DNA from 4 places in the Lysinibacillus sp. BS3 genome. Region 1 is predicted to be linked to each of the others. Evidence: a T-box and tRNA genes for the amino acid it is inferred to sense, from the RefSeq annotation. Region 1 holds a T-box; the other regions hold tRNA genes.
What was found. The T-box of region 1 lies ahead of ileS (isoleucine--tRNA ligase). A T-box ahead of a tRNA ligase gene usually reads a tRNA of that ligase, here a tRNA-Ile.
Positions count from the first base shown of each region.

Region 1 (6,828 bases):
ATCAAAATTTTTACGAATTGTAAAAAAGCTGTATACGTCCTATCAGGAAAAAAAGGCGAGTACACTTACAATGCTTGAGCTATCACAACAAGTATCCCAACAACATACCTCTCCATTTAGGGAAGCATTTTTAAAACGCCTGATCCGTGGAGAAATTGACAATGAACAAGAAATAATACAATCTGCTTCATTTTTATCGACAAACTGTATACCTAATATTGTATTTTTAATTCAAGGCTATATTGATGGGGCTAATAAGAAAGCTGTCCCACATGATGCAAGTAGTAGTATTACAACAGTTTTTCGTCAGCACTTTGCTGAGAAGGCCTCATTATCCTTTTTACATTTTGAACGCTATTTATTACTTCTCATGCGAATTCCTACTGATTACAACTCTTTCAAACATTGGACTGAGGGTGAAGCCTGTTTATTAGAGGTTATCGAGACCCTAAAAAGGGATTGTTCTATTCATCTTTTTATGGGGGTTGGAGGTGTATTTCAGGATGCTATGCAAGTGAAGGAATCCTATAGCCAGGCTAGAAAAGCACGTAGAAAACCACCTATCCATAATATACACATCCGATATTACGAAGATTTAACAAAGCATGAGCAGCTGCAAAAAGCTATTCAGTATATTGAAGAACATTACGACGAACAACTGACCATTCGTGATGTTGCAAAATATATTAACTTTAGCCCAACTCATTTTAGTAGACTATTTAAAAAAGAAACAGGTCGCAATTTTGTTGACTATGTTGCTTATACACGCATTATCAAAACCTTACCTTTTTTACGCAAGTACGACTACACCATAGAAAAAATCTCCTCCACCTGTGGCTTCAATACACCAAATTACTATAGTTTAACTTTTAAAAAATATGTAGGTATATCTCCAACAGACTATCGCAATACGACAGAAATTTTATTTAAATAATGGAAAAGAATCTGCAAAACTTCCATGAAAAAAGCAAGCCTCCAACAAGGAGACTTGCACATCCTCTACATTTAAATGCAGATTCTTGTTATTTATAGATTAAACGTAATACTTTTCTACAACTTCTGCACAGCGAGCACATACTGTAGGTTGTGCTTCATTTGAACCAACTGTTTCAGAAATTGACCAGCAACGCTCACATTTCTCACCTGTAGCCTTCTCAACAACAATGGAAACATGCTCAAGTGTTAAAGCTTCAGCAGGTGCCTCCTCGATAGCAGCTACCTCAAAAGCTGAAACGATGGAAAGTTGTGCAAAGTCAATGTTGGCATCGTTCAATAATGCGACAACATCTTCTTTCGCGTAGACAGTGACTTTTGCTTCAAGTGATTTACCAATTGTTTTCGCATTACGTGCTTCCTCTAATGCTTTTAAAATATCATCGCGTACATCAATAATTTTTTCCCATTTTGTACGTATGCTCTCAAAATTCGCTTGAACATCTACCTCTGGGAAATCTGTTAATTGAACAGAAACTTCTTCTACAATACCTTGAGCATGTAGATAAGACCACATTTCATCTGTTGTATGTGGGATAATTGGTGTCATGATTTTTACTAATGTCATCAATGTATCATAAATAACTGTTTGCATCGCACGACGATCCTTATTGTCATGACCCTCGATATAGACTACGTCTTTGGCAATATCAAGATAGAATGAAGATAACTCTACAGCAACGAAATTATTGACTACATGATAGACAGCAGCAAAATCATAGCGATCATAGGCAGCACGCACAGTTTTTAAGACATCCTGTAAGCGCATATACACATATTGATCCATTTCACGAAGCTCAGCATAACTTACACGATCTTTCGTAGGATCGAAATCAGCAATATTGCCGTGTAAGAAACGGAAAGTATTACGAATTTTACGATACACTTCAGATACTTGCTTTAACATATCCATAGAGATGCGCACATCTGCTGTATAATCAACAGAAGCAACCCATAAACGAAGTATGTCTGCTCCATACTGATCCATTACTTTTTGCGGAATAATCACATTCCCTAAAGATTTACTCATTTTACGTCCTTCACCATCAAGTACAAAACCATGTGTTAAAAGTCCTTTGTATGGTGCATAGCCGTTAATAGCTACAGATGTAATAAGAGAGGAATTAAACCAACCACGATGTTGGTCAGAACCCTCTAAATAGAGATCAGCTGGATATTTCATACCACGTTCTACTAGTACACCTTGGTGTGATGAACCTGAATCAAACCATACATCCATAATATCATTTTCTTTTGTAAATTCGCCGTTCGGGCTACCTGGATGTGTAAAGCCTTCTGGTAATAACTCTTTTGCTGTTTTTTGGAACCAAATATTTGATCCATTCTCACGGAATAATGCTGAGACATGACTAATTGTTTCAGGTGTAATAATAGGTTCACCATTTTCAGCATAGAAAATCGGAATCGGCACACCCCACGCACGTTGACGTGAAATTACCCAGTCTCCACGATCACGAATCATATTATAAAGACGAGTTTCTCCCCAAGCTGGTGTAAATGCTGTTGCTTTTACAGCCTCTAATAACTCCCCACGGAATGCTTCAACAGATGCAAACCATTGTGGTGTCGCACGATAAATAACAGGCTTTTTCGTACGCCAGTCATGTGGATAGGAGTGCGTAAAGAAATCAAGCTTTTCTAACGCTCCTACTTCTTTTAGTTTTTCTGTGACGAGTTTATTCGCATCATTATAAAACACGCCTTCAAAGCCAGGTGCTTCATCTGTATAACAGCCACTATTATCAAGAGGGCTAAGAATACCTAAACCGTACTGTTTACCAATATGATAATCGTCTTCACCATGCCCTGGGGCTGTATGAACACAACCTGTACCCGCTTCAGCAGTTACGTGTTCACCTACCATAATAAGCGATTCACGATCGTAGAATGGATGTTGTGCTACAATACGATCTAATGCCTCTCCTTTTACCTCTTGTACAACCTCATAGTCTACCCATCCAAGCGTAGTTGCCACTGACTCTAATAACTCTTTGGCAATGATGAATTTTTTATTAGCCACTGCAACTACTACATAGATAAATTCAGGATTCAAAGAAATTCCTAAGTTTGCTGGTAATGTCCATGGTGTTGTTGTCCAAATGATAAATTTAGCATCTGCTGGAACAACACCCTTCGCATCCTTAATTGCAAAGCTTACATAAATGGATGGAGATTTGATGTCCTTATATTCAATTTCAGCTTCCGCCAAAGCAGATTCAGAAGAAGGAGACCAATAAACCGGCTTTAACCCTTTATAGATATAACCTTTTTCCGCCATTTTACCGAATACTTCAATTTGACGAGCTTCAAACTCAGGCTTTAATGTAATATATGGATTTTCCCAATCACCTCGAATGCCTAGACGGCGGAATTGGGCACGTTGATTGTCAATTTGCTCATAAGCATACTCTTCACAAAGTTGGCGGAATGCTGCTACTGACATTTCTTTACGTTTTACACCTTTGTTAGTCAATGCTTGCTCAATTGGTAAACCATGTGTATCCCAACCTGGAATATAATTGACATGGTAGCCAGTCATGGAGCGATGACGTGTAATCATATCCTTCAATACTTTATTTAGAGCATGGCCTATATGGATATCACCATTTGCATAGGGAGGACCATCATGTAGAACAAATTCTGGTCGACCTTCCGTACGCTCCATCTGTAATTTGTTAATATCCATGCCATTCCATTTTTCTTGCATTTTTGGCTCATTTGCCGGTAAATTTCCACGCATTGGGAAATCTGTTTTTGGCATTAATAAAGTATCTTTGTATTCAACCATTAAAATTCCTCCTTTATTTTACACAAACAGGTAGACATTTTTCTCATAAGACAGTTATTGGCAAAATTATCTAAAACGATTCGGAAACAAACAAAAAAAGCCCTCAATCCCACTAAGGGACGAGAAGCTTCTACTCGCGGTACCACCCTAATTGTAGTACAAAAATTTGCACTACCTCTTAAAAGCACGTTTAACGTCGTGCATCACGAAATAACCTACTTTTTTCAGTTATTTAGCTCAGAAGTGATGTTCAATGCTAGTTGTATGTTTGGGCTCTCACTGTCCCCAAATCGCTTAACAACGCCTAACAAATACTGTCTTCGTCTCTGCTTTTATGCATATCTGTTCAAAATAATTACTATTACAAAGTATATGAAATTCAAACAATCGCGTCAAGTTTCATTTGTCAATTACAGCAATTAAAAAGAAAAGTTAAATATCCTCAGAATCCTGTGCTTCTTCAACAGATGCTTGAATTTCTGTTAAATCGATATCATATTGCAGCAAATGATCCCAGTCATCTGCATTAAGTAAATCCAGCTGTGCTTCTACAAGCATCTTGAAACGATTACGAAATACCTTAGATTGCTTTTTAAGCTCATCAATTTCAATCGTCACCTTACGAGCCTTCGTCAAAGCTTCATTGACAATTCGATCAGCATTTTTTTCAGCTTCTTTTACAATGAGCTTTGCCTCTTTTTGAGAATTTCTTCTCACTTCATCAGCCGCTTCTTGTGCAACGACAATAGACTTCTGCAAAGTTTCTTCTAAGGTGTTGAAATGTCTCGCTTGTTCTAAAGCCATCTCTAATTGCTTATCAACCTCTTTTTTTTCACGAAGCAGAATTTCATAGTCTTTAATAATCTGATCTAAAAATTCATTTACTTCATCTTCAGCATAACCTCTGAAGGCTTTTGTAAACTCCTTATTATGTATATCAATAGGTGATAATGGCATACAATCCTTCTCTCCTTTACATGTACATTCGTAATTCCTATTATACAATTGTTCCGACAACTTAGCAGTAAAAATTAATGAAATTTGCTTCACTTTCAGCTTTTTTGGGCCAATCGACCGACTTGAAGACGGATTTTATCTTTTTTTGTTCGGCCTTCAGTCATAATAATTTTCACCCGACCACTTCCACGTATCGATAAAATATCTCCCTCTTGTAATTCAAAAGCAACTGTATCTCTTTCTGTCCAATTTACACGAACTTTTTTCCCAGTAATTAAAGCTTGAGCTTTTTGGCGTGATACATTTAATACAGTCGCTATAATTACATCTAAGCGCATGGAAGATACTGTATGAGATTCCTCCAACCATTCTTCCTCATTTACAATAAGGGAATCCGCTTCTTTTAAAGACTCAATATGCACCTTAACTTTACCAATACCTGTTAAATGTAACCGAACATATTCTGCTACCTCTTGAGCTACAACGAATTGCACCTGCTGATCATTTACACGAATATCACCAAATTTGCCACGATTTAAACCTAATGAAAGCAACGCACCTAAAACATCAGGATGTCGTAATTGGACAAATTTCACTGGATATTGAATCGTAAAGGCCACTAACTGAAAGTCTTCTTCTGTTGCTTCATAGTAAGTAGGAAAAATAAGCATACGCTGCCTCTCCGCCTCTTCAAATAAACCTGTGCATGCAGTTTTTAGGGTATCATTTTGCCCGATAATCGATGTCACAATAAAACGTTGTCTTGGATCAAGAAAATCTGTCAGCTTAGGCGCATAACGATCTTCAACCTCACGCTGCCAGCTTATTACCTGTTCAATAAAGGGCTGTTCATCTTTTCGAAAATGCTGGATTAAGTGTTCCATCTTGTTGTCTCCTCTTTCACTAGTTCCATTTTGCTTTGTTAGTTGGAAACTTAGTATTCCCAATTAATGACGTTTGGACGTCATTGTTTTAAAATTTTTTATTAGTCGCTTTAGTAGCATAGAAAATTAAAATAAATAAAAAATCCCCACCAAAACGTGAGGATTTACTTCTAAGCGAACATAAAATATATTTTCTGAATGACTATATAAAGCCCTCTTTCTATAAAATTCAGCATAAAGATGGCCACAATTGGCGAAATATCAATCATACCAAGAGGCGGAATGAATTTCCTAAAAATCCCTAAATATGGCTCACAAACTTTTTCAAGCATGCGACCAATTGCTGAATTTTGAGCGGCAGGCACCCAAGACATTAAGATATATGCAATTAGCATGAATGAGTAAATCTTAAATGCTAATGATACATAACCAAGTATAATAAAAAAAGTCATATAAACTACAATCCTCGCTATTAATTATCGTCTAAAATAAAGTTTGTAATTTCACCAGTCACTTCTACATTATCTGGCGTACAAAGGAAGATATCTTTACCGATACGTTGAATATCTCCAGCAAGAGCATAGACTGTGCCACTTAAAAAATCAATAATGCGTTTACCTTGTTCTCTTTCGATACGTTGCAAATTGACAATTGTTGCACGTTTATTTTTTAAATGCTCTGCGATATCTTGTGCTTCTGCATAAACTCTCGGTTCTATTAAAACAACTTTTGCTCCCTTAGAACTCATAGCTGCCTGCAAACTGACAATGTTATTAGGAGTTGCTGTGCTTTGTGGCATGATTTCATGAATAGGTGCTTTGCGTTCTTTCATCATTTTTTTTGGCTTAACTGAATGAATCGGTTGCTGTTGTTGTATGGGTTGTTGTTGCTGAATAGGAGCTTGCGTGATTTCTTCTTCTAATTCTTCTTCAAGGTAAAAGAAGTTTTTAATCTTATTTTTCATGCTCATCCTGTTCCCCTCTTTCATTTCCAACAAGAGCCGTTCCGACTCGAACAAAAGTAGCCCCTTCCTCTACCGCAATTTCAAAGTCATTAGACATGCCCATTGATAACTCGGTACAAGGTGCGTGTGCGAATCCTTGCTCGGCTATTTGCTGTTGACATTGTTTTAATTGCTTGAAAACAGAGCGAATAATTGCTTCGTTTTCGGTGTTTGGTGCCATA
Region 1 is NZ_CP154860.1:1,736,753-1,743,580, forward strand. It holds gene AAJG31_RS08900 (AraC family transcriptional regulator) at 1-934, shown strand, start outside; gene ileS (isoleucine--tRNA ligase) at 1,034-3,802, opposite strand; T-box leader at 3,915-4,138, opposite strand; gene AAJG31_RS08910 (DivIVA domain-containing protein) at 4,235-4,759, opposite strand; gene AAJG31_RS08915 (RNA-binding protein) at 4,855-5,643, opposite strand; gene AAJG31_RS08920 (YggT family protein) at 5,814-6,095, opposite strand; gene AAJG31_RS08925 (cell division protein SepF) at 6,116-6,613, opposite strand; gene AAJG31_RS08930 (YggS family pyridoxal phosphate-dependent enzyme) at 6,597-6,828, opposite strand, start outside.

Region 2 (6,828 bases), 740 kb from region 1:
GAGATAATCCTTGGTAATAGCATGTGCCACAGCTAAATATAACTGTACCTCTGGTAAGGAGACAACCTCTAATTTTTTACGAGTAAGCTTTTTTAGCAAGACAAGCAAAACCCATGGTGTCACCTGCCACAGTGTTCCTTGATGTTCAATTAATTCAGCTAGCTGTGTGTATTGCTCCTGTTCTATCAGCTTAGGAATGGCTGTACCTCTACCATAAGGTGTCGTCAATTGTCTCCATGGGATATTGGGAATTTGCTGATCTAACATAGTAAGCCCTCTCTCATCAAAAGTATCGAAAGTAAACAATTCTTTTACACTAATAGCATGGTTTTTGATAAAAATAATTTGGTGTATGATAAATATTTACATAGGGTTTATGGAATATATGAGTTGTGGCAGGGGAAAGTGGTGGGATTAACCATGTCCAGTTGCCTGTAACTTCTCTTCCTGTTGATTTTTCTGCCTCCTCAAACAATTTAAACTGCTGAGCTGCTGTATGATGATCAACAATGCTCACACCATCTTCTTTAAATGAGTGAAGAACAGCAATATTAAGTTCTACTAAAGCACGATCACGCCAAAGAGACGCATGTTTGGTTGTATCAAGATTAAAAATCTCTGCAATTGCAGGTAACATATTATAACGATCATGATCTGCTAAATTTCGTGCACCAATCTCTGTTCCCATATACCAGCCGTTAAATGGAGCTGCTTGAAAATCAATTCCAGCCATTTGAAAACGCATACTCGAAATAATAGGTACGGCATACCACTTCATTCCTAATTTCTCCACATCGATTGACTCTGGATGACGGATTGAGACCTCTACTATATTTTCTTCAGGAATTACAAACATTTGAGGAGCACGATTATCCACCTGTATAACGAGTGGTAATACATCAAAATCAGTTCCTTTACCTCTCCATCCTAACGACTCACACACTTTTGTAAATTTAATGGACTGTGAATCTCCAATAATGCCTGCATCTGTTTCATAGCCTGCATAACGAATTAGTTGATGATTCCAAATCCGTACTCTATCTGAAGCAAACACTGTTATAGTTGGACGAATTTTCCCATGATTTGTCGCATAATCAATATGTTCTAGTAATTTTTGAAAAATAGCCTTTTCATCTAAAACATCACGTGCATCTACCACATGCAGTGACTGCCAAAATAGACGTCCAATACACTTATTGCTATTTCGCCATGCCACACGTGCGCCAAAAACTAGCTCCTCTGTTGTTGGGTGATATTCACCTGCATCCTTAACTGCCTGTAATCTATTCTTTAACCAAAGTTCTGATTCATTTTGTTCTGTCTGATATAGACTTAAAAATTGCTGTATCTCCTGTATATTCATATCGATTCCTCCACTTATCCTCATATTAGAGGAACAAAACAACAAGCACCATGAAAATAGTAATTGAAAAAACATACATATTTTATATATGAAATAGTTTGTTCATATTTACTCTATAGACTCTCTTTCGTAAGAGAATGTAAGGGAGAAAGATTTTAATTATTATAAAAAGGCTACAGTAGTCATGTAGCCTTTTTCAGGGGGTTGTAGAACAAAGAAATCAATAGAATATTTGTAAATGGTGAAAAAGCTATTCGTTCTGGGCTACTTACTTGCTGCTATTGCTTCGCTTTCGCATAGAGCAGAACCAGTTTCACAAATTCTCTGGCCAGGATTTCGCCTGTATCGCTATACTAGAGAAGTCGTCAAGCAGCCTTCACAAAAGTATTGACCATGGAAGTGTACGTGGTAGGTGAAACGGCTTATAGGATGCCCATAGAAAGATGCTAGGGGAATTAAATTCAGTCCCTCACCTTGCCAATAGGTCTTTTTTTGCTATTGCATTATCTTTTATCGTTTAAAGAACAGGAGAATAGAAAAAAGCATGTAACACACATCTGTGCTACATGCTTGATGACCCGTACGGGATTCGAACCCGTGTTACCGCCGTGAAAGGGCGGTGTCTTAACCACTTGACCAACGGGCCGTGGCTCCGAAGGCAGGACTCGAACCTGCGACAACCTGATTAACAGTCAGGTGCTACTACCAACTGAGCTACTTCGGAATAATATGGGCCTAAATGGACTCGAACCATCGACCTCACGCTTATCAGGCGTGCGCTCTAACCAGCTGAGCTATAGGCCCATTTTGGAGCGGGTGATGAGAATCGAACTCACGACATCAGCTTGGAAGGCTGAGGTTTTACCATTAAACTACACCCGCAATAATGGTGGGTCAGGACGGAATCGAACCGCCGACACTTAGAGCTTCAATCTAATGCTCTACCAACTGAGCTACTGACCCGAAAAATGGAGGAGGTAGAGGGATTCGAACCCCCGCGCGGTGTTACCCGCCTGTCGGTTTTCAAGACCGATCCCTTCAGCCAGACTTGGGTATACCTCCAAAAATATTACAATGGTGGAGCCTAGCGGGATCGAACCGCTGACCTCCTGCGTGCAAGGCAGGCGCTCTCCCAGCTGAGCTAAGGCCCCATTTATCATGAAAGATGGTCGGAATGACAGGATTCGAACCTACGACCCCTTGGTCCCAAACCAAGTGCTCTACCAAGCTGAGCTACATTCCGTAAACATGATTTTATTGGCGCGCCCGACAGGAGTCGAACCCATAACCTTCTGATCCGTAGTCAGACGCTCTATCCAATTGAGCTACGGGCGCATGTTAATTAAAAAATGATGAGCCATGAAGGACTCGAACCTTCGACCCTCTGATTAAAAGTCAGATGCTCTACCAACTGAGCTAATGGCTCGTGAAATTAAAAATGGCTGGGGTACTAGGATTCGAACCTAGGCATGACGGAATCAAAATCCGTTGCCTTACCGCTTGGCTATACCCCAATTTTAAAATGGGGCGACTGATGGGAATCGAACCCACGAATGTCGGAACCACAATCCGATGCGTTAACCACTTCGCCACAATCGCCACTATATAGATTATATTAGCTGTATTATGAACGAGTACCTCAATACCTGGCAGGGGCAGTAGGAATCGAACCCACACCAAAGGTTTTGGAGACCTCTATTCTACCGTTGAACTATGCCCCTAAAATGGTGGAGGGGGACGGATTCGAACCGCCGAACCCTAAGGAGCGGATTTACAGTCCGCCGCGTTTAGCCACTTCGCTACCCCTCCAAGGGAATGGTGCCGGCGATAGGAGTCGAACCCACGACCTACTGATTACAAGTCAGTTGCTCTACCAACTGAGCTACACCGGCAATAATAATGGCGGTCCCGACCGGGATCGAACCGGCGATCTCCTGCGTGACAGGCAGGCATGTTAACCGCTACACCACGGGACCAAAATGGTGGAGGATGACGGGCTCGAACCGCCGACCCCCTGCTTGTAAGGCAGGTGCTCTCCCAGCTGAGCTAATCCTCCACAAAAAATAAGCGAAGCGACGTCCTACTCTCACAGGGGGAAGCCCCCAACTACCATCGGCGCTAAAGAGCTTAACTTCCGTGTTCGATATGGGAACGGGTGTGACCTCTTTGCCATCATCACTTCACTTATTCAGCTGAAAGACTTATTCTTTCAAAACTAGATAAACGATACATTGAAAGTTTCAAACTTTTTTGGTTAAGTCCTCGATCGATTAGTATTCGTCAGCTCCATGTGTCACCACACTTCCACCTCGAACCTATCTACCTCATCGTCTTTGAGGGATCTTACTTACTTGCGTAATGGGAAATCTCATCTTGAGGGGGGCTTCATGCTTAGATGCTTTCAGCACTTATCCCGTCCACACATAGCTACCCAGCGATGCCTTTGGCAAGACAACTGGTACACCAGCGGTGTGTCCATCCCGGTCCTCTCGTACTAAGGACAGCTCCTCTCAAATTTCCTACGCCCACGACGGATAGGGACCGAACTGTCTCACGACGTTCTGAACCCAGCTCGCGTACCGCTTTAATGGGCGAACAGCCCAACCCTTGGGACCGACTACAGCCCCAGGATGCGATGAGCCGACATCGAGGTGCCAAACCTCCCCGTCGATGTGGACTCTTGGGGGAGATAAGCCTGTTATCCCCGGGGTAGCTTTTATCCGTTGAGCGATGGCCCTTCCATGCGGAACCACCGGATCACTAAGCCCGTCTTTCGACCCTGCTCGACTTGTAGGTCTCGCAGTCAAGCTCCCTTGTGCCTTTACACTCTACGAATGATTTCCAACCATTCTGAGGGAACCTTTGGGCGCCTCCGTTACCTTTTAGGAGGCGACCGCCCCAGTCAAACTGTCCGCCTGACACTGTCTCCTGCCCCGCTAAGGGGCATGGGTTAGAATTTCAATACAACCAGGGTAGTATCCCACCGACGCCTCCTTCGAAGCTGGCGCTCCGAGATCTCTGGCTCCTACCTATCCTGTACAAGTTGTACCAAAATTCAATATCAGGCTACAGTAAAGCTCCACGGGGTCTTTCCGTCCTGTCGCGGGTAACCTGCATCTTCACAGGTACTATAATTTCACCGAGTCTCTCGTTGAGACAGTGCCCAGATCGTTACGCCTTTCGTGCGGGTCGGAACTTACCCGACAAGGAATTTCGCTACCTTAGGACCGTTATAGTTACGGCCGCCGTTTACTGGGGCTTCAATTCGCAGCTTCGCTTGCGCTAACCACTCCTCTTAACCTTCCAGCACCGGGCAGGCGTCAGCCCCTATACGTCACCTTACGGTTTTGCAGAGACCTGTGTTTTTGCTAAACAGTCGCCTGGGCCTATTCACTGCGGCTCTCATGCGCTTGCACGCTCAAGAGCACCCCTTCTCCCGAAGTTACGGGGTCATTTTGCCGAGTTCCTTAACGAGAGTTCTCTCGCACACCTTAGGATTCTCTCCTCGACTACCTGTGTCGGTTTGCGGTACGGGCACCTCTCACCTCGATAGAGGCTTTTCTTGGCAGTGTGAAATCAGGAACTTCGTCCATACGGACTCGCCATCACAGCTCAACGTTACAGTGTGCGGATTTGCCTACACACACGCCTTACTGCTTGGACGCGCACAACCAACGGCGCGCTTACCCTATCCTACTGCGTCCCCCCATTTCTCAAACGGTGAGGAGGTGGTACAGGAATATCAACCTGTTGTCCATCGCCTACGCCTATCGGCCTCGGCTTAGGTCCCGACTAACCCTGAGCGGACGAGCCTTCCTCAGGAAACCTTAGTCATACGGTGGACGGGATTCTCACCCGTCTTTCGCTACTCATACCGGCATTCTCACTTCTAAGCGCTCCACCAGTCCTTCCGATCTGACTTCAACGCACTTAGAACGCTCTCCTACCACTGACATCGTAGATGTCAATCCACAGCTTCGGTGAATCGTTTAGCCCCGATACATTTTCGGCGCAGCGTCACTCGACCAGTGAGCTATTACGCACTCTTTAAATGATGGCTGCTTCTAAGCCAACATCCTGGTTGTCTGTGCAACGCCACATCCTTTTCCACTTAACGATTACTTTGGGACCTTAGCTGGTGGTCTGGGCTGTTTCCCTTTTGACTACGGATCTTATCACTCGCAGTCTGACTCCCGTGTATAAATATCTGGCATTCGGAGTTTGTCTGAATTCGGTAAACCGGGATGGCCCCCTAGTCCAAACAGTGCTCTACCTCCAGTATTCTCATCACGAGGCTAGCCCTAAAGCTATTTCGGAGAGAACCAGCTATCTCCAAGTTCGATTGGAATTTCTCCGCTACCCACACCTCATCCCCGCACTTTTCAACGTGCGTGGGTTCGGGCCTCCAGTAAGTGTTACCTCACCTTCACCCTGGACATGGGTAGATCACCTGGTTTCGGGTCTACGACCACGTACTATTTCGCCCTATTCAGACTCGCTTTCGCTGCGGCTCCGCCTTCTAAAGCTTAACCTTGCACGTAATCGTAACTCGCCGGTTCATTCTACAAAAGGCACGCTATCACCCATTAACGGGCTCTAACTACTTGTAGGCACACGGTTTCAGGATCTCTTTCACTCCCCTTCCGGGGTGCTTTTCACCTTTCCCTCACGGTACTGGTTCACTATCGGTCACTAGGTAGTATTTAGCCTTGGGAGATGGTCCTCCCGGATTCCGACGGAATTTCACGTGTTCCGCCGTACTCAGGATCCACTCAGGAGAGAACAAACTTTCGACTACAGGGCTTTTACCTGCTCTGGCGGACCTTTCCAAGTCGCTTCATCTAACTCGCTCTTTTGTAACTCCGTATAGAGTGTCCTACAACCCCAAGAGGCAAGCCTCTTGGTTTGGGCTCTTCCCGTTTCGCTCGCCGCTACTCAGGGAATCGATTTTTCTTTCTCTTCCTCCAGGTACTTAGATGTTTCAGTTCCCTGGGTCTGCCTTCAAGACGCTATGTATTCACGTCAAGATACTACGCGATTAAACGTAGTGGGTTCCCCCATTCGGAAATCTCCGGATCAAAGCTCACTTACAGCTCCCCGAAGCATATCGGTGTTAGTGCCGTCCTTCTTCGGCTCCTAGTGCCAAGGCATTCGCCGTGCGCCCTTAATAACTTAACCAAGTTATTAAGCCTATAAAAAACTTAAAAAATAAATGTGTTTGTTACAATTTCAATGTCGTTTTATCCAGTTTTCAAAGAACAAGTTTTGAAGTGTTTCATTCAGATAGAATGAACCTTCAAAACTGAACGCAAAACGTAATCTTACAAACCCAAGGTTTGTATTCCGAAATAATCCTTAGAAAGGAGGTGATCCAGCCGCACCTTCCGATACGGCTACCTTGTTACGACTTCACCCCAATCATCTATCCCACCTTCGGCGGCTGGCTCCAAAAGGTTACCTCACCG
Region 2 is NZ_CP154860.1:2,472,088-2,478,915, forward strand. It holds gene AAJG31_RS12150 (hypothetical protein) at 1-267, opposite strand, end outside; gene AAJG31_RS12155 (nitric oxide synthase oxygenase) at 317-1,363, opposite strand; tRNA gene AAJG31_RS12160 (tRNA-Glu) at 1,938-2,009, opposite strand; tRNA gene AAJG31_RS12165 (tRNA-Asn) at 2,011-2,087, opposite strand; tRNA gene AAJG31_RS12170 (tRNA-Ile) at 2,094-2,167, opposite strand; tRNA gene AAJG31_RS12175 (tRNA-Gly) at 2,172-2,245, opposite strand; tRNA gene AAJG31_RS12180 (tRNA-Phe) at 2,251-2,326, opposite strand; tRNA gene AAJG31_RS12185 (tRNA-Ser) at 2,333-2,425, opposite strand; tRNA gene AAJG31_RS12190 (tRNA-Ala) at 2,439-2,514, opposite strand; tRNA gene AAJG31_RS12195 (tRNA-Pro) at 2,530-2,606, opposite strand; tRNA gene AAJG31_RS12200 (tRNA-Arg) at 2,622-2,698, opposite strand; tRNA gene AAJG31_RS12205 (tRNA-Lys) at 2,717-2,789, opposite strand; tRNA gene AAJG31_RS12210 (tRNA-Gln) at 2,803-2,877, opposite strand; tRNA gene AAJG31_RS12215 (tRNA-His) at 2,887-2,962, opposite strand; tRNA gene AAJG31_RS12220 (tRNA-Trp) at 3,011-3,084, opposite strand; tRNA gene AAJG31_RS12225 (tRNA-Tyr) at 3,089-3,172, opposite strand; tRNA gene AAJG31_RS12230 (tRNA-Thr) at 3,180-3,255, opposite strand; tRNA gene AAJG31_RS12235 (tRNA-Asp) at 3,264-3,339, opposite strand; tRNA gene AAJG31_RS12240 (tRNA-Val) at 3,344-3,419, opposite strand; rRNA gene rrf (5S ribosomal RNA) at 3,431-3,546, opposite strand; rRNA gene AAJG31_RS12250 (23S ribosomal RNA) at 3,614-6,541, opposite strand; rRNA gene AAJG31_RS12255 (16S ribosomal RNA) at 6,723-6,828, opposite strand, start outside.
Region 2: it has a tRNA-Ile gene. The T-box ahead of ileS (isoleucine--tRNA ligase) is inferred to sense a tRNA for this amino acid. The anticodon was not compared.

Region 3 (6,828 bases), 2.1 Mb from region 1:
AGGAGATCATTCCCTTGTCCATCACTAGTTTATTACAACAGACGACATTACTCCCAGAGCATTATCGGGCACTATCTGTAAAGGAAATGGAATCTCGTATTTTATCAATAAAGAAAAAATTAGGTTCTAAATTATTTATTCCTGGCCACCATTATCAAAAAGATGAAGTCATTCAATTTGCAGATTCAACTGGGGATTCTTTACAGTTAGCTCAATTATCTGCAGCAAATAAGGAAGCTGAACACATCGTATTTTGCGGTGTACATTTTATGGCAGAAACTGCTGATATGCTGACAACGAAACAGCAACATGTCTATTTACCAGATATGCGCGCTGGTTGTTCAATGGCTGATATGGCTGATATTTATCAAACTGAACAAGCATGGCCAATTCTTCAAGAACTCTTTGGTGATACGATTATTCCTCTAACCTATGTTAACTCAACTGCGGCTATTAAAGCCTTTACTGGAAGACATGGTGGTGCTTGTGTCACTTCATCGAATGCAAAGGAACTTGTTCAATGGGCTTTTACCCAAAAACAGCGTATCTTCTTTTTACCTGACCAACATTTAGGAAGAAATACTGCCTATGATTTAGGTATACCTCTTGAAAATATGGCTGTTTGGAATCCACATAAGAACTTGCTCGAAACAAAAGAGCCACTTGAAAATATCCAGGTTATTCTTTGGAAGGGTCACTGCTCTGTGCACGAAGGTTTTACTGTTCAACATACAGAGGTTATTCGCAAAGAACACCCGACTATGAGGATAATTGTTCACCCTGAGTGCAGCCGTGAAGTGGTTGCAGCGGCTGATGATGCAGGCTCCACAAAATACATTATTGATACAATCAATCGAGCTCCAAGCGGATCTGCATGGGCAATTGGAACAGAAATGAACCTTGTCAATCGCATTATTAAGCAGCATCCTGATAAACATATTGTCTCCTTAAACGAAAACTTTTGTCCTTGTTTAACAATGAATCGAATTGACCTTCCACATTTGTTATGGAGCTTAGAAAGTATTGAGCAAGGTCAACCTCATAACCGTATACAAGTAGATGAACATACTACCGCTGAAGCACTTAGTTCACTTGAAAGAATGCTAGCCAGAGGATAAATAGTTAAAACTTTTTAAACAGAAAGGTTGAAGATATAACCTTTCTGTTTTTGTTGACATAACGCCTACTTCTAATAGTGCTAATGGCTTCCATTTGCGCCCCGCTTTGCTATAATTGACACGACTTTATGCTCCATGATACTGTCAATTTGGAGGTGATACTAAATGGCTTTTCAATCGAAAAATATCTTTATCAATTTACCAGTACAAGATCTAAACAAATCTATCAGTTTTTTTAAGGAATTAGGTTTTGAGTTCAATCAACAATTCAGTGATGAAACAACAGCCTCAATGATTATTAGTGAAAATATCTTCGTATTAATAATGGTTGAAGAACGATTTAAAGGATTTAGTAAGAAAGAAGTTACAGATACTACTACTTCTGCAGAAGCAATCTTATGTCTTTCTGCTGAAAATCGTGAACAAGTAGATCAATTAGTGAATAAGGCTCTTGCCTCTGGTGGTAAACCTTATAGTGAACCACAAGATCACGGATTTATGTATGGTTGGGGTTTTCAAGATGTAGATGGGCATATCTGGGAAGTAGTTTATATGGATGAAAATGCATTGAATCAAGAGTAAATTTTGTATCTATGAATATCAAAAAACAGTAGATGCAATTGCATCTACTGTTTCTAGTATGACCCGTACGGGATTCGAACCCGTGTTACCGCCGTGAAAGGGCGGTGTCTTAACCACTTGACCAACGGGCCCATGGCGGAGAAGGAGGGATTTGAACCCTCGCGCCGGTTACCCGACCTACACCCTTAGCAGGGGCGCCTCTTCAGCCTCTTGAGTACTTCCCCAAAATAAAAATGGCTCCGAAGGCAGGACTCGAACCTGCGACAACCTGATTAACAGTCAGGTGCTACTACCAACTGAGCTACTTCGGAATAATGGTGGGCCTAAATGGACTCGAACCATCGACCTCACGCTTATCAGGCGTGCGCTCTAACCAGCTGAGCTATAGGCCCTTGGAGCGGGTGATGGGAATCGAACCCACGACATCAGCTTGGAAGGCTGAGGTTTTACCATTAAACTACACCCGCATAAATGGTGGGTCAGGACGGAATCGAACCGCCGACACTTAGAGCTTCAATCTAATGCTCTACCAACTGAGCTACTGACCCATTTCGTCCATGCTAAGCTTGCTCACTCTTTTGCTTCTCATGACTTTTATCTTTAAAAATGGCGGTCCCGACCGGGATCGAACCGGCGATCTCCTGCGTGACAGGCAGGCATGTTAACCGCTACACCACGGGACCTTTTGGTTGCGGGGGCCGGATTTGAACCAACGACCTTCGGGTTATGAGCCCGACGAGCTACCACTGCTCCACCCCGCGATAATTTTATGTTGTTTCGAGTTTTTAAAGCACCATTTATAAAAATTTAAAACTGGAGGAGGTAGAGGGATTCGAACCCCCGCGCGGTGTTACCCGCCTGTCGGTTTTCAAGACCGATCCCTTCAGCCAGACTTGGGTATACCTCCGTTACAATATATAAATGGTGGACCTTGCAGGACTCGAACCTGCGACCGGACGGTTATGAGCCGTCTGCTCTAACCAACTGAGCTAAAGGTCCTTTAAGATGGCGGCAGAGGGGATCGAACCCCCGACCTTACGGGTATGAACCGTACGCTCTAGCCAGCTGAGCTACGCCGCCAGGATCTTTATACTGGTTAATTTACTTATGGTGGAGCCTAGCGGGATCGAACCGCTGACCTCCTGCGTGCAAGGCAGGCGCTCTCCCAGCTGAGCTAAGGCCCCATAATCTTTTTGGAAATGGTCGGGAAGACAGGATTCGAACCTGCGACCCCTTGGTCCCAAACCAAGTGCTCTACCAAGCTGAGCTACTTCCCGTTGTTCTTTTGGCGCGCCCGACAGGAGTCGAACCCATAACCTTCTGATCCGTAGTCAGACGCTCTATCCAATTGAGCTACGGGCGCATTTAAAATGGTGCCGAGGACCGGAATCGAACCGGTACGGTAGTCACCTACCGCAGGATTTTAAGTCCTGTGCGTCTGCCAGTTCCGCCACCCCGGCACATTTGGAGCGGAAGACGAGGTTCGAACTCGCGACCCCCACCTTGGCAAGGTGGTGTTCTACCACTGAACTACTTCCGCATGTGCATAAGCTTTTTTATCTGGCAATGAAAATAATGGTGCGGGTGAAGGGAGTCGAACCCCCACGCCTTGCGGCGCTAGATCCTAAGTCTAGTGCGTCTGCCAATTCCGCCACACCCGCTTATTATTATTTATAAATGGTGAGCCATGAAGGACTCGAACCTTCGACCCTCTGATTAAAAGTCAGATGCTCTACCAACTGAGCTAATGGCTCGAAAAAATGGTGCCGGCTATAGGAATCGAACCCACGACCTACTGATTACAAGTCAGTTGCTCTACCTGCTGAGCTAAACCGGCATATGGTGGAGGATGACGGGCTCGAACCGCCGACCCTCTGCTTGTAAGGCAGATGCTCTCCCAGCTGAGCTAATCCTCCTGGGTATTATGCCTAGCGACGTCCTACTCTCACAGGGGGAAGCCCCCAACTACCATCGGTGCTAAAGAGCTTAACTTCCGTGTTCGGTATGGGAACGGGTGTGACCTCTTTGCCATCATCACTAGACTATGGTCGACCTTCCATACACGGCGTACTGCTGTATCTAGAAGCTCTCTTTTTAGAAAGATTTGCTCTTTCAAAACTGGATAAACGGTGCATTGAATGTTTCAAACGTTTTGGTTAAGTCCTCGATCGATTAGTATTCGTCAGCTCCATGTGTCACCACACTTCCACCTCGAACCTATCTACCTCATCGTCTTTGAGGGATCTTACTTACTTGCGTAATGGGAAATCTCATCTTGAGGGGGGCTTCATGCTTAGATGCTTTCAGCACTTATCCCGTCCACACATAGCTACCCAGCGATGCCTTTGGCAAGACAACTGGTACACCAGCGGTGTGTCCATCCCGGTCCTCTCGTACTAAGGACAGCTCCTCTCAAATTTCCTACGCCCACGACGGATAGGGACCGAACTGTCTCACGACGTTCTGAACCCAGCTCGCGTACCGCTTTAATGGGCGAACAGCCCAACCCTTGGGACCGACTACAGCCCCAGGATGCGATGAGCCGACATCGAGGTGCCAAACCTCCCCGTCGATGTGGACTCTTGGGGGAGATAAGCCTGTTATCCCCGGGGTAGCTTTTATCCGTTGAGCGATGGCCCTTCCATGCGGAACCACCGGATCACTAAGCCCGTCTTTCGACCCTGCTCGACTTGTAGGTCTCGCAGTCAAGCTCCCTTGTGCCTTTACACTCTACGAATGATTTCCAACCATTCTGAGGGAACCTTTGGGCGCCTCCGTTACCTTTTAGGAGGCGACCGCCCCAGTCAAACTGTCCGCCTGACACTGTCTCCTGCCCCGCTAAGGGGCATGGGTTAGAATTTCAATACAACCAGGGTAGTATCCCACCGACGCCTCCTTCGAAGCTGGCGCTCCGAGATCTCTGGCTCCTACCTATCCTGTACAAGTTGTACCAAAATTCAATATCAGGCTACAGTAAAGCTCCACGGGGTCTTTCCGTCCTGTCGCGGGTAACCTGCATCTTCACAGGTACTATAATTTCACCGAGTCTCTCGTTGAGACAGTGCCCAGATCGTTACGCCTTTCGTGCGGGTCGGAACTTACCCGACAAGGAATTTCGCTACCTTAGGACCGTTATAGTTACGGCCGCCGTTTACTGGGGCTTCAATTCGCAGCTTCGCTTGCGCTAACCACTCCTCTTAACCTTCCAGCACCGGGCAGGCGTCAGCCCCTATACGTCACCTTACGGTTTTGCAGAGACCTGTGTTTTTGCTAAACAGTCGCCTGGGCCTATTCACTGCGGCTCTCATGCGCTTGCACGCTCAAGAGCACCCCTTCTCCCGAAGTTACGGGGTCATTTTGCCGAGTTCCTTAACGAGAGTTCTCTCGCACACCTTAGGATTCTCTCCTCGACTACCTGTGTCGGTTTGCGGTACGGGCACCTCTCACCTCGATAGAGGCTTTTCTTGGCAGTGTGAAATCAGGAACTTCGTCCATACGGACTCGCCATCACAGCTCAACGTTACAGTGTGCGGATTTGCCTACACACACGCCTTACTGCTTGGACGCGCACAACCAACGGCGCGCTTACCCTATCCTACTGCGTCCCCCCATTTCTCAAACGGTGAGGAGGTGGTACAGGAATATCAACCTGTTGTCCATCGCCTACGCCTATCGGCCTCGGCTTAGGTCCCGACTAACCCTGAGCGGACGAGCCTTCCTCAGGAAACCTTAGTCATACGGTGGACGGGATTCTCACCCGTCTTTCGCTACTCATACCGGCATTCTCACTTCTAAGCGCTCCACCAGTCCTTCCGATCTGACTTCAACGCACTTAGAACGCTCTCCTACCACTGACATCGTAGATGTCAATCCACAGCTTCGGTGAATCGTTTAGCCCCGATACATTTTCGGCGCAGCGTCACTCGACCAGTGAGCTATTACGCACTCTTTAAATGATGGCTGCTTCTAAGCCAACATCCTGGTTGTCTGTGCAACGCCACATCCTTTTCCACTTAACGATTACTTTGGGACCTTAGCTGGTGGTCTGGGCTGTTTCCCTTTTGACTACGGATCTTATCACTCGCAGTCTGACTCCCGTGTATAAATATCTGGCATTCGGAGTTTGTCTGAATTCGGTAAACCGGGATGGCCCCCTAGTCCAAACAGTGCTCTACCTCCAGTATTCTCATCACGAGGCTAGCCCTAAAGCTATTTCGGAGAGAACCAGCTATCTCCAAGTTCGATTGGAATTTCTCCGCTACCCACACCTCATCCCCGCACTTTTCAACGTGCGTGGGTTCGGGCCTCCAGTAAGTGTTACCTCACCTTCACCCTGGACATGGGTAGATCACCTGGTTTCGGGTCTACGACCACGTACTATTTCGCCCTATTCAGACTCGCTTTCGCTGCGGCTCCGCCTTCTAAAGCTTAACCTTGCACGTAATCGTAACTCGCCGGTTCATTCTACAAAAGGCACGCTATCACCCATTAACGGGCTCTAACTACTTGTAGGCACACGGTTTCAGGATCTCTTTCACTCCCCTTCCGGGGTGCTTTTCACCTTTCCCTCACGGTACTGGTTCACTATCGGTCACTAGGTAGTATTTAGCCTTGGGAGATGGTCCTCCCGGATTCCGACGGAATTTCACGTGTTCCGCCGTACTCAGGATCCACTCAGGAGAGAACGAACTTTCGACTACAGGGCTTTTACCTGCTCTGGCGGACCTTTCCAAGTCGCTTCATCTAACTCGCTCTTTTGTAACTCCGTATAGAGTGTCCTACAACCCCAAGAGGCAAGCCTCTTGGTTTGGGCTCTTCCCGTTTCGCTCGCCGCTACTCAGGGAATCGATTTTTCTTTCTCTTCCTCCAGGTACTTAGATGTTTCAGTTCCCTGGGTCTGCCTTCAAGACGCTATGTATTCACGTCAAGATACTACGCGATTAAACGTAGTGGGTTCCCCCATTCGGAAATCTCCGGATCAAAGCTCACTTACAGCTCCCCGAAGCATATCGGTGTTAGTGCCGTCCTTCTTCGGCTCCTAGTGCCAAGGCATTCGCCGTGCGCCCTTAATAACTTAACCAAGTTATTAAGCCTATAAAAAACTTAAAAAATAAATGTGTTTGTTACA
Region 3 is NZ_CP154860.1:3,807,078-3,813,905, reverse strand. It holds gene nadC (carboxylating nicotinate-nucleotide diphosphorylase) at 1-28, shown strand, start outside; gene nadA (quinolinate synthase NadA) at 15-1,118, shown strand; gene AAJG31_RS18885 (VOC family protein) at 1,284-1,700, shown strand; tRNA gene AAJG31_RS18880 (tRNA-Glu) at 1,760-1,831, opposite strand; tRNA gene AAJG31_RS18875 (tRNA-Ser) at 1,834-1,924, opposite strand; tRNA gene AAJG31_RS18870 (tRNA-Asn) at 1,935-2,011, opposite strand; tRNA gene AAJG31_RS18865 (tRNA-Ile) at 2,016-2,092, opposite strand; tRNA gene AAJG31_RS18860 (tRNA-Gly) at 2,094-2,167, opposite strand; tRNA gene AAJG31_RS18855 (tRNA-Phe) at 2,173-2,248, opposite strand; tRNA gene AAJG31_RS18850 (tRNA-Asp) at 2,308-2,383, opposite strand; tRNA gene AAJG31_RS18845 (tRNA-Met) at 2,387-2,461, opposite strand; tRNA gene AAJG31_RS18840 (tRNA-Ser) at 2,515-2,607, opposite strand; tRNA gene AAJG31_RS18835 (tRNA-Ile) at 2,623-2,699, opposite strand; tRNA gene AAJG31_RS18830 (tRNA-Met) at 2,707-2,780, opposite strand; tRNA gene AAJG31_RS18825 (tRNA-Ala) at 2,809-2,884, opposite strand; tRNA gene AAJG31_RS18820 (tRNA-Pro) at 2,901-2,977, opposite strand; tRNA gene AAJG31_RS18815 (tRNA-Arg) at 2,987-3,063, opposite strand; tRNA gene AAJG31_RS18810 (tRNA-Leu) at 3,072-3,160, opposite strand; tRNA gene AAJG31_RS18805 (tRNA-Gly) at 3,166-3,240, opposite strand; tRNA gene AAJG31_RS18800 (tRNA-Leu) at 3,277-3,361, opposite strand; tRNA gene AAJG31_RS18795 (tRNA-Lys) at 3,379-3,454, opposite strand; tRNA gene AAJG31_RS18790 (tRNA-Thr) at 3,462-3,537, opposite strand; tRNA gene AAJG31_RS18785 (tRNA-Val) at 3,541-3,616, opposite strand; rRNA gene rrf (5S ribosomal RNA) at 3,627-3,742, opposite strand; rRNA gene AAJG31_RS18775 (23S ribosomal RNA) at 3,853-6,780, opposite strand.
Region 3: it has a tRNA-Ile gene. The T-box ahead of ileS (isoleucine--tRNA ligase) is inferred to sense a tRNA for this amino acid. The anticodon was not compared.

Region 4 (6,828 bases), 2.1 Mb from region 1:
AAGTCCTAGAGCAGGTTTTCCATCGACCTGCCGATCAACAGGGAGGCCATCCTTTAGATAGTTTTGCATAATCTCAGTGCCATCTTTTATAAGTGTTTTAACATGCCTTTTCTCATGATGATACTCTCCAGCTTTCAATGTATCAGCAATATGATGTTGAATATGATCCTCCTCACTGGTAACAGCAGCAATCCCACCTTGTGCACGATAAGAACTACTCATATATATAGATGATTTTGTAACAATTTGTATTTGAAAATGTTTTTCAAGCACTAAAGCAGCCTGAAGTGCAGCAATACCACTACCAATTATAAGGACGTCTGTCTTTACATCCATTGTTATACCTTCTTTACAGTTGTCTTGACACTTATCTTTACATAAAATATAAAAGAAAACAAGACCTGATGAACAAGAGAGGAAGAAGACGATGATTTATATGGATTATGCTGCAACATCACCTATGATGAGGGAATCTCTTGAGGCATATGTAGAGGTGGCACAACGGTATTATGGAAATAGTGCGAGTTTGCATGATTTAGGGGGACAAGCTTTTTATTTTGTCCAGCAATCAAGGGAGGTTGTAGCCCAAGCCCTAGGTGTAACTAGTGATGGCGTAATTTTTACGGGTAGTGGAACAGAAGGAAATCTCATAGCCATCTTGTCGTTAGCGCTAGCCTCAAAAAAAGGAAAACACATTATTTCATCTCAAGCTGAGCATACGTCAGTGCATGCGGCTTTGAATACACTTGAGAAAAAGGGCTTTACTGTAACAAAATTACCTTTGCAGAAGGATGGTTGTGTTGATCTGGGGCAATTGCAACAAGCAATCCGGGAAGAGACTGCTTTGATTACCATTCAACATGTCAATTCTGAAATTGGTTCAATCCAGCCTGTAGAGAAAATCGTAAAGATGGCAAGAAAAACAAATATATTCTGTCATGTTGATTGTGTACAATCATTTGGCAAACTAGCTATACCACAAGGGGCAGATGCGATTACCATCTCGGCTCATAAAATAGGCGGACCAAAGGGCTGTGGTGCTATATATCTGAACCCTGCAATCAGAGTACCTGCATTAACACCAGGTTTGACACATGAGAGGGGTCTTAGAGGGGGGACATTAGATACTCCTGCAATCGTGGCCTTTGCCGCGGCAATTGAAAACTATCAATATGAATTGCAACATTATGAAACGCTAAGAAATTATTTTGAAAATAATTTACCTGAAAAATGTCAGCTCGTTGAGTGTAAACAGCAACTACCTAATATTTGTGGGGTAATGATGGAAAAAGTAGAGGGGCAATATGTTCTTTTAAAGTTAAATGAGGCGGGAATCTGTATCTCTACAGGTAGTGCATGTGATATTCATAGTGAATCGGGAACAAAGGCTATTCTATCAATGGGGTTCTCTTTGGAAGCGGCACGCCAATTTTTTAGAATATCTTTTGGACCTTCCACTACACTTGAGGATATTGTAAAATTAAAAATAGAGCTTTCAAATATTTAACGAAAAGACGAGTGAAGGATTATCTATATTCTTCACTTGTAGTGAAATAGATTATAAGCTAATAATATCGGCCAAATAAAATAATTGTTTTCTTTTGAACCAACAATTGCTATAATATTTTGCAGGGCAATATTTTCTCTTACTTAACAAAAATATCTTTAAAAAGTAATAATTTCTTTTTTTTATAAAAAAGTATTGCACAATGTTAGAAAACGTTATACAATAATTCTTGTCTTGAAGGACAGGTAAACAACTTCAAAACAAGATACATAACAAAGTCTAGTGATGATGGCAAAGAGGTCACACCCGTTCCCATACCGAACACGGAAGTTAAGCTCTTTAGCGCCGATGGTAGTTGGGGGCTTCCCCCTGTGAGAGTAGGACGTCGCTAGGCATAATACCCAGGAGGATTAGCTCAGCTGGGAGAGCATCTGCCTTACAAGCAGAGGGTCGGCGGTTCGAGCCCGTCATCCTCCACCATATGCCGGTTTAGCTCAGCAGGTAGAGCAACTGACTTGTAATCAGTAGGTCGTGGGTTCGATTCCTATAGCCGGCACCATTTTTTCGAGCCATTAGCTCAGTTGGTAGAGCATCTGACTTTTAATCAGAGGGTCGAAGGTTCGAGTCCTTCATGGCTCACCATTTATAAATAATAATAAGCGGGTGTGGCGGAATTGGCAGACGCACTAGACTTAGGATCTAGCGCCGCAAGGCGTGGGGGTTCGACTCCCTTCACCCGCACCATTATTTTCATTGCCAGATAAAAAAGCTTATGCACATGCGGAAGTAGTTCAGTGGTAGAACACCACCTTGCCAAGGTGGGGGTCGCGAGTTCGAACCTCGTCTTCCGCTCCAAATGTGCCGGGGTGGCGGAACTGGCAGACGCACAGGACTTAAAATCCTGCGGTAGGTGACTACCGTACCGGTTCGATTCCGGTCCTCGGCACCATTTTAAATGCGCCCGTAGCTCAATTGGATAGAGCGTCTGACTACGGATCAGAAGGTTATGGGTTCGACTCCTGTCGGGCGCGCCAAAAGAACAACGGGAAGTAGCTCAGCTTGGTAGAGCACTTGGTTTGGGACCAAGGGGTCGCAGGTTCGAATCCTGTCTTCCCGACCATTTCCAAAAAATTATGGGGCCTTAGCTCAGCTGGGAGAGCGCCTGCCTTGCACGCAGGAGGTCAGCGGTTCGATCCCGCTAGGCTCCACCATAAGTAAATTAACCAGTATAAAGATCCTGGCGGCGTAGCTCAGCTGGCTAGAGCGTACGGTTCATACCCGTAAGGTCGGGGGTTCGATCCCCTCTGCCGCCATCTTAAAGGACCTTTAGCTCAGTTGGTTAGAGCAGACGGCTCATAACCGTCCGGTCGCAGGTTCGAGTCCTGCAAGGTCCACCATTTATATATTGTAACGGAGGTATACCCAAGTCTGGCTGAAGGGATCGGTCTTGAAAACCGACAGGCGGGTAACACCGCGCGGGGGTTCGAATCCCTCTACCTCCTCCAGTTTTAAATTTTTATAAATGGTGCTTTAAAAACTCGAAACAACATAAAATTATCGCGGGGTGGAGCAGTGGTAGCTCGTCGGGCTCATAACCCGAAGGTCGTTGGTTCAAATCCGGCCCCCGCAACCAAAAGGTCCCGTGGTGTAGCGGTTAACATGCCTGCCTGTCACGCAGGAGATCGCCGGTTCGATCCCGGTCGGGACCGCCATTTTTAAAATAAAAGTCATGAGAAGCAAAAAAGTGAGCAAGCTTAGCATGGACGAAATGGGTCAGTAGCTCAGTTGGTAGAGCATTAGATTGAAGCTCTAAGTGTCGGCGGTTCGATTCCGTCCTGACCCACCATTTATGCGGGTGTAGTTTAATGGTAAAACCTCAGCCTTCCAAGCTGATGTCGTGGGTTCGATTCCCATCACCCGCTCCAAGGGCCTATAGCTCAGCTGGTTAGAGCGCACGCCTGATAAGCGTGAGGTCGATGGTTCGAGTCCATTTAGGCCCACCATTATTCCGAAGTAGCTCAGTTGGTAGTAGCACCTGACTGTTAATCAGGTTGTCGCAGGTTCGAGTCCTGCCTTCGGAGCCATTTTTATTTTGGGGAAGTACTCAAGAGGCTGAAGAGGCGCCCCTGCTAAGGGTGTAGGTCGGGTAACCGGCGCGAGGGTTCAAATCCCTCCTTCTCCGCCATGGGCCCGTTGGTCAAGTGGTTAAGACACCGCCCTTTCACGGCGGTAACACGGGTTCGAATCCCGTACGGGTCATACTAAGTGCAGTAGATGAATTTACATCTACTGCACTTTTTAATTTACTTGATATTTAGATTTATAACAAAGCTATAATAAATGAAAGCCTACACAGAAGGATTAAACTGTGTAGGCTTGTTGTTTTTCAAATTAGCGATTAAATTTTTCGCCCTTTTCCATATGGGATGCAAAGAGGTGTACCAAATATTGGATCTGTCGTCATTTGGCAATCAAGGTCAAACACATGATTAACTAAATCAGTGGTCATAATTTCTTCTGGTTTCCCTTGACGATAGACACCACGGTCACGCACTGTAATAATATGATCGGCATAGCGACAAGCAAGATTAATATCATGTAGTACCATAATAATAGTTCGCTTTTGCTGTTGGTTCAATTCGAATAGTAAATCTAAAACGTCTATTTGATGAGTTAAATCTAAGTATGTCGTAGGCTCGTCTAAAAGAATGATATCTGTATCTTGAGCAAGCGTCATAGCTATCCAAGCACGTTGACGTTGTCCTCCTGATAGCTCATCTACTGGTCTATCTTGTAAATGCTCTGTACCTGTAGCTTTTAAAGCGCTTAAAACGATTTCTTCATCCTTTTCAGTCCACTGTTGTCGCCAACTTTGGTAAGGATAGCGACCTTGTTTCACAAGTTGTAGGACAGTTAAGCCTTCTGGTGCAACAGGAGATTGAGGAAGAATAGAGAGGTTTTTAGCCACTTGTTTTGTTGATAATTTAAAAATATCCTCACCGTCTAATAAAACGGAGCCTTTTTTAGGTTTTAATAATCGAGCAATGGAGCGTAAGAGTGTGGATTTACCACAGCCATTCGCTCCGATTAATACAGTAATTTCATTCAAAGGAATAGATAAATTGAGATCTTCGATAATATTGAAATCACCATAACTTAATGTTAGAGATTTGGTTAATAAAGATTCAGTCATGTAGTATAGACTCCTTTATTTTTTAGGGTTTCTAAATAATAAATAGATAAAGTAAGGAGCACCGATAGCAGCAGTAAAGACGCCTGCGGGTACTTCTAATGGGCTAAATGCTGTACGACCTATAATATCTGCAACCATTACAAGCAATGCACCAATTGCTGCGGATGCCGGAATAAGTACACCGAACGATGAACCAACAATGCGTCGTGCAATATGAGGAGCCATTAATCCTACAAACCCAATAGCACCAGCAAATGCTATGGCACTCGCTACTAAACTGGAGCATAATAGAATTAAGTAAAGGCGTGTTTTTTGAACAGGCTGCCCTAGGCTTGATGCTGTATCATCACCTAATTCTTGAACATTTAACTGCCGAGTAATAAAAAAGGTTATAAGTAGAAGTACAAAAATCAATGGAACAACGATTTGTACTTGATCCCAATCCGAACTTTTGACACTACCCGTAATCCATTTATTCGCTTCACTTGCTTGATAAATTGGGCCGATAATCATTAACATTGTAGTAATTGCTTGCATGAATGCCGACACGCTAATACCGATTAAGACAAGACGATTTGGTGTGACACCATCTTTCCAAGCAAATAGGTAGACTATACATCCGACGATAGTAGCACCTATGAATCCTGCTAATGGCAACCACTCTATACTAACTGTTAAAGAGTGATTAGAATCACTGAAAATGGCTAAGAAACCAACAACCGCTGCCCCACCACCAGCAGATATGCCGATTATATCAGGTGAGGCAAGTGGATTTTTAATGATTCCTTGTAAAACTGCACCTGCGACGGCTAATGCCATTCCAGCAAACAAGGCCATGAAAATTCGAGGCATTCGAAAATCAATAATAATCAGTTGATCAAAATCTGAGCCGTAACCAAAAAAAGCTTGTAAAACTTTAAATGGATTGATGAATGAATCACCAAATGATGCACTAAGAAAGAAAACGGCAAGAGTTAGTATGCAAATCACTGTTAATTTTTTTATAGCTTGTACATCTATTAAAAATGAAATTTTTTGTTGAAGTAAACGAATTGTTTTTACATGTTTCATTATTTTTTTCCACCTTTTCGCGCAAGGTAAATAAAGAATGGTGTGCCAATCATAGCAGTCATGACGCCTACTGGAACTTCTTGTGGCATAATAATATAACGAGCCGCAACATCAGCCAGCAATAAAAGTATCCCCCCAAGTAAAGCAGCCATAGGAATAAGCCATCGATGATCAGTGCCGACAAACTTGCGCGCAAAATGGGGAACGACAATCCCTATAAAACCAATGGGGCCAGCAATTGCAACTGCTCCCCCTGCTAAAAAAATAACAATAAGACCGACCAATATCTTCATAAGTCCTAAACGTAAACCAAGACCTCTTGCTACATCATCGCCAAGAGCAAGAATATTCATTTTGGGGGAAATGATGAGGGCAGCAATCCACCCAATTACTAGATACGGTAGAACAGATAGTAGAATTTCAAGTTTTCTACCTTGTACAGAACCTGCTAACCAAAACAAAACTTGATCAAGCTCTGCTTCATTTGTAGCGAGTAAACCTTGTGTAAATGATGCAAATAGGGCACTGATGGCAGCACCAGCTAAAGTTATTTTCACTGGAGTAACAGCATCTCTACCTGAGAAACTAATCCCATAAACGGATAAAGCAGCGATTGCAGCACCAAGAAATGCAATCCACGCAAAAGATTGCAAGCTTGAAATGTGGAAAAAAATCATGGCAAAGACAACAGCAAAGCCTGCTCCTGCATTAATGCCCAAAATTCCAGGAGAGGCTAATGGATTTTTCGTTAAGGTCTGCATAAGCACGCCTGTAATAGCTAATGAAGCACCAACGCAACTGGCTATAAGAGCTCTTGGAATTCGAACATTTTGAATAATAAGATGCTCATTTGAATTGTTAAATTGTCTAAAAGATTCATACGTAGTTTGAATAGAAGTATTTGCATAACCATACACAATACTGATCCCCATAGAAAGAAGTAATAGTATGACTCCTACTAGTAAAGCAATCATTTTGGAATAATTATTTTTTAATATCATATTTAACGTGTACTCTTTTCTTGGAAAATTAATAAATTAGTTATTGACTTTGATAG
Region 4 is NZ_CP154860.1:3,815,946-3,822,773, forward strand. It holds gene nadB (L-aspartate oxidase) at 1-336, opposite strand, end outside; gene AAJG31_RS18905 (cysteine desulfurase family protein) at 437-1,507, shown strand; rRNA gene rrf (5S ribosomal RNA) at 1,786-1,901, shown strand; tRNA gene AAJG31_RS18915 (tRNA-Val) at 1,912-1,987, shown strand; tRNA gene AAJG31_RS18920 (tRNA-Thr) at 1,991-2,066, shown strand; tRNA gene AAJG31_RS18925 (tRNA-Lys) at 2,074-2,149, shown strand; tRNA gene AAJG31_RS18930 (tRNA-Leu) at 2,167-2,251, shown strand; tRNA gene AAJG31_RS18935 (tRNA-Gly) at 2,288-2,362, shown strand; tRNA gene AAJG31_RS18940 (tRNA-Leu) at 2,368-2,456, shown strand; tRNA gene AAJG31_RS18945 (tRNA-Arg) at 2,465-2,541, shown strand; tRNA gene AAJG31_RS18950 (tRNA-Pro) at 2,551-2,627, shown strand; tRNA gene AAJG31_RS18955 (tRNA-Ala) at 2,643-2,718, shown strand; tRNA gene AAJG31_RS18960 (tRNA-Met) at 2,747-2,820, shown strand; tRNA gene AAJG31_RS18965 (tRNA-Ile) at 2,828-2,904, shown strand; tRNA gene AAJG31_RS18970 (tRNA-Ser) at 2,920-3,012, shown strand; tRNA gene AAJG31_RS18975 (tRNA-Met) at 3,066-3,140, shown strand; tRNA gene AAJG31_RS18980 (tRNA-Asp) at 3,144-3,219, shown strand; tRNA gene AAJG31_RS18985 (tRNA-Phe) at 3,278-3,353, shown strand; tRNA gene AAJG31_RS18990 (tRNA-Gly) at 3,359-3,432, shown strand; tRNA gene AAJG31_RS18995 (tRNA-Ile) at 3,434-3,510, shown strand; tRNA gene AAJG31_RS19000 (tRNA-Asn) at 3,515-3,591, shown strand; tRNA gene AAJG31_RS19005 (tRNA-Ser) at 3,602-3,692, shown strand; tRNA gene AAJG31_RS19010 (tRNA-Glu) at 3,695-3,766, shown strand; gene AAJG31_RS19015 (ABC transporter ATP-binding protein) at 3,906-4,700, opposite strand; gene AAJG31_RS19020 (iron ABC transporter permease) at 4,716-5,771, opposite strand; gene AAJG31_RS19025 (iron ABC transporter permease) at 5,771-6,772, opposite strand.
Region 4: it has a tRNA-Ile gene. The T-box ahead of ileS (isoleucine--tRNA ligase) is inferred to sense a tRNA for this amino acid. The anticodon was not compared.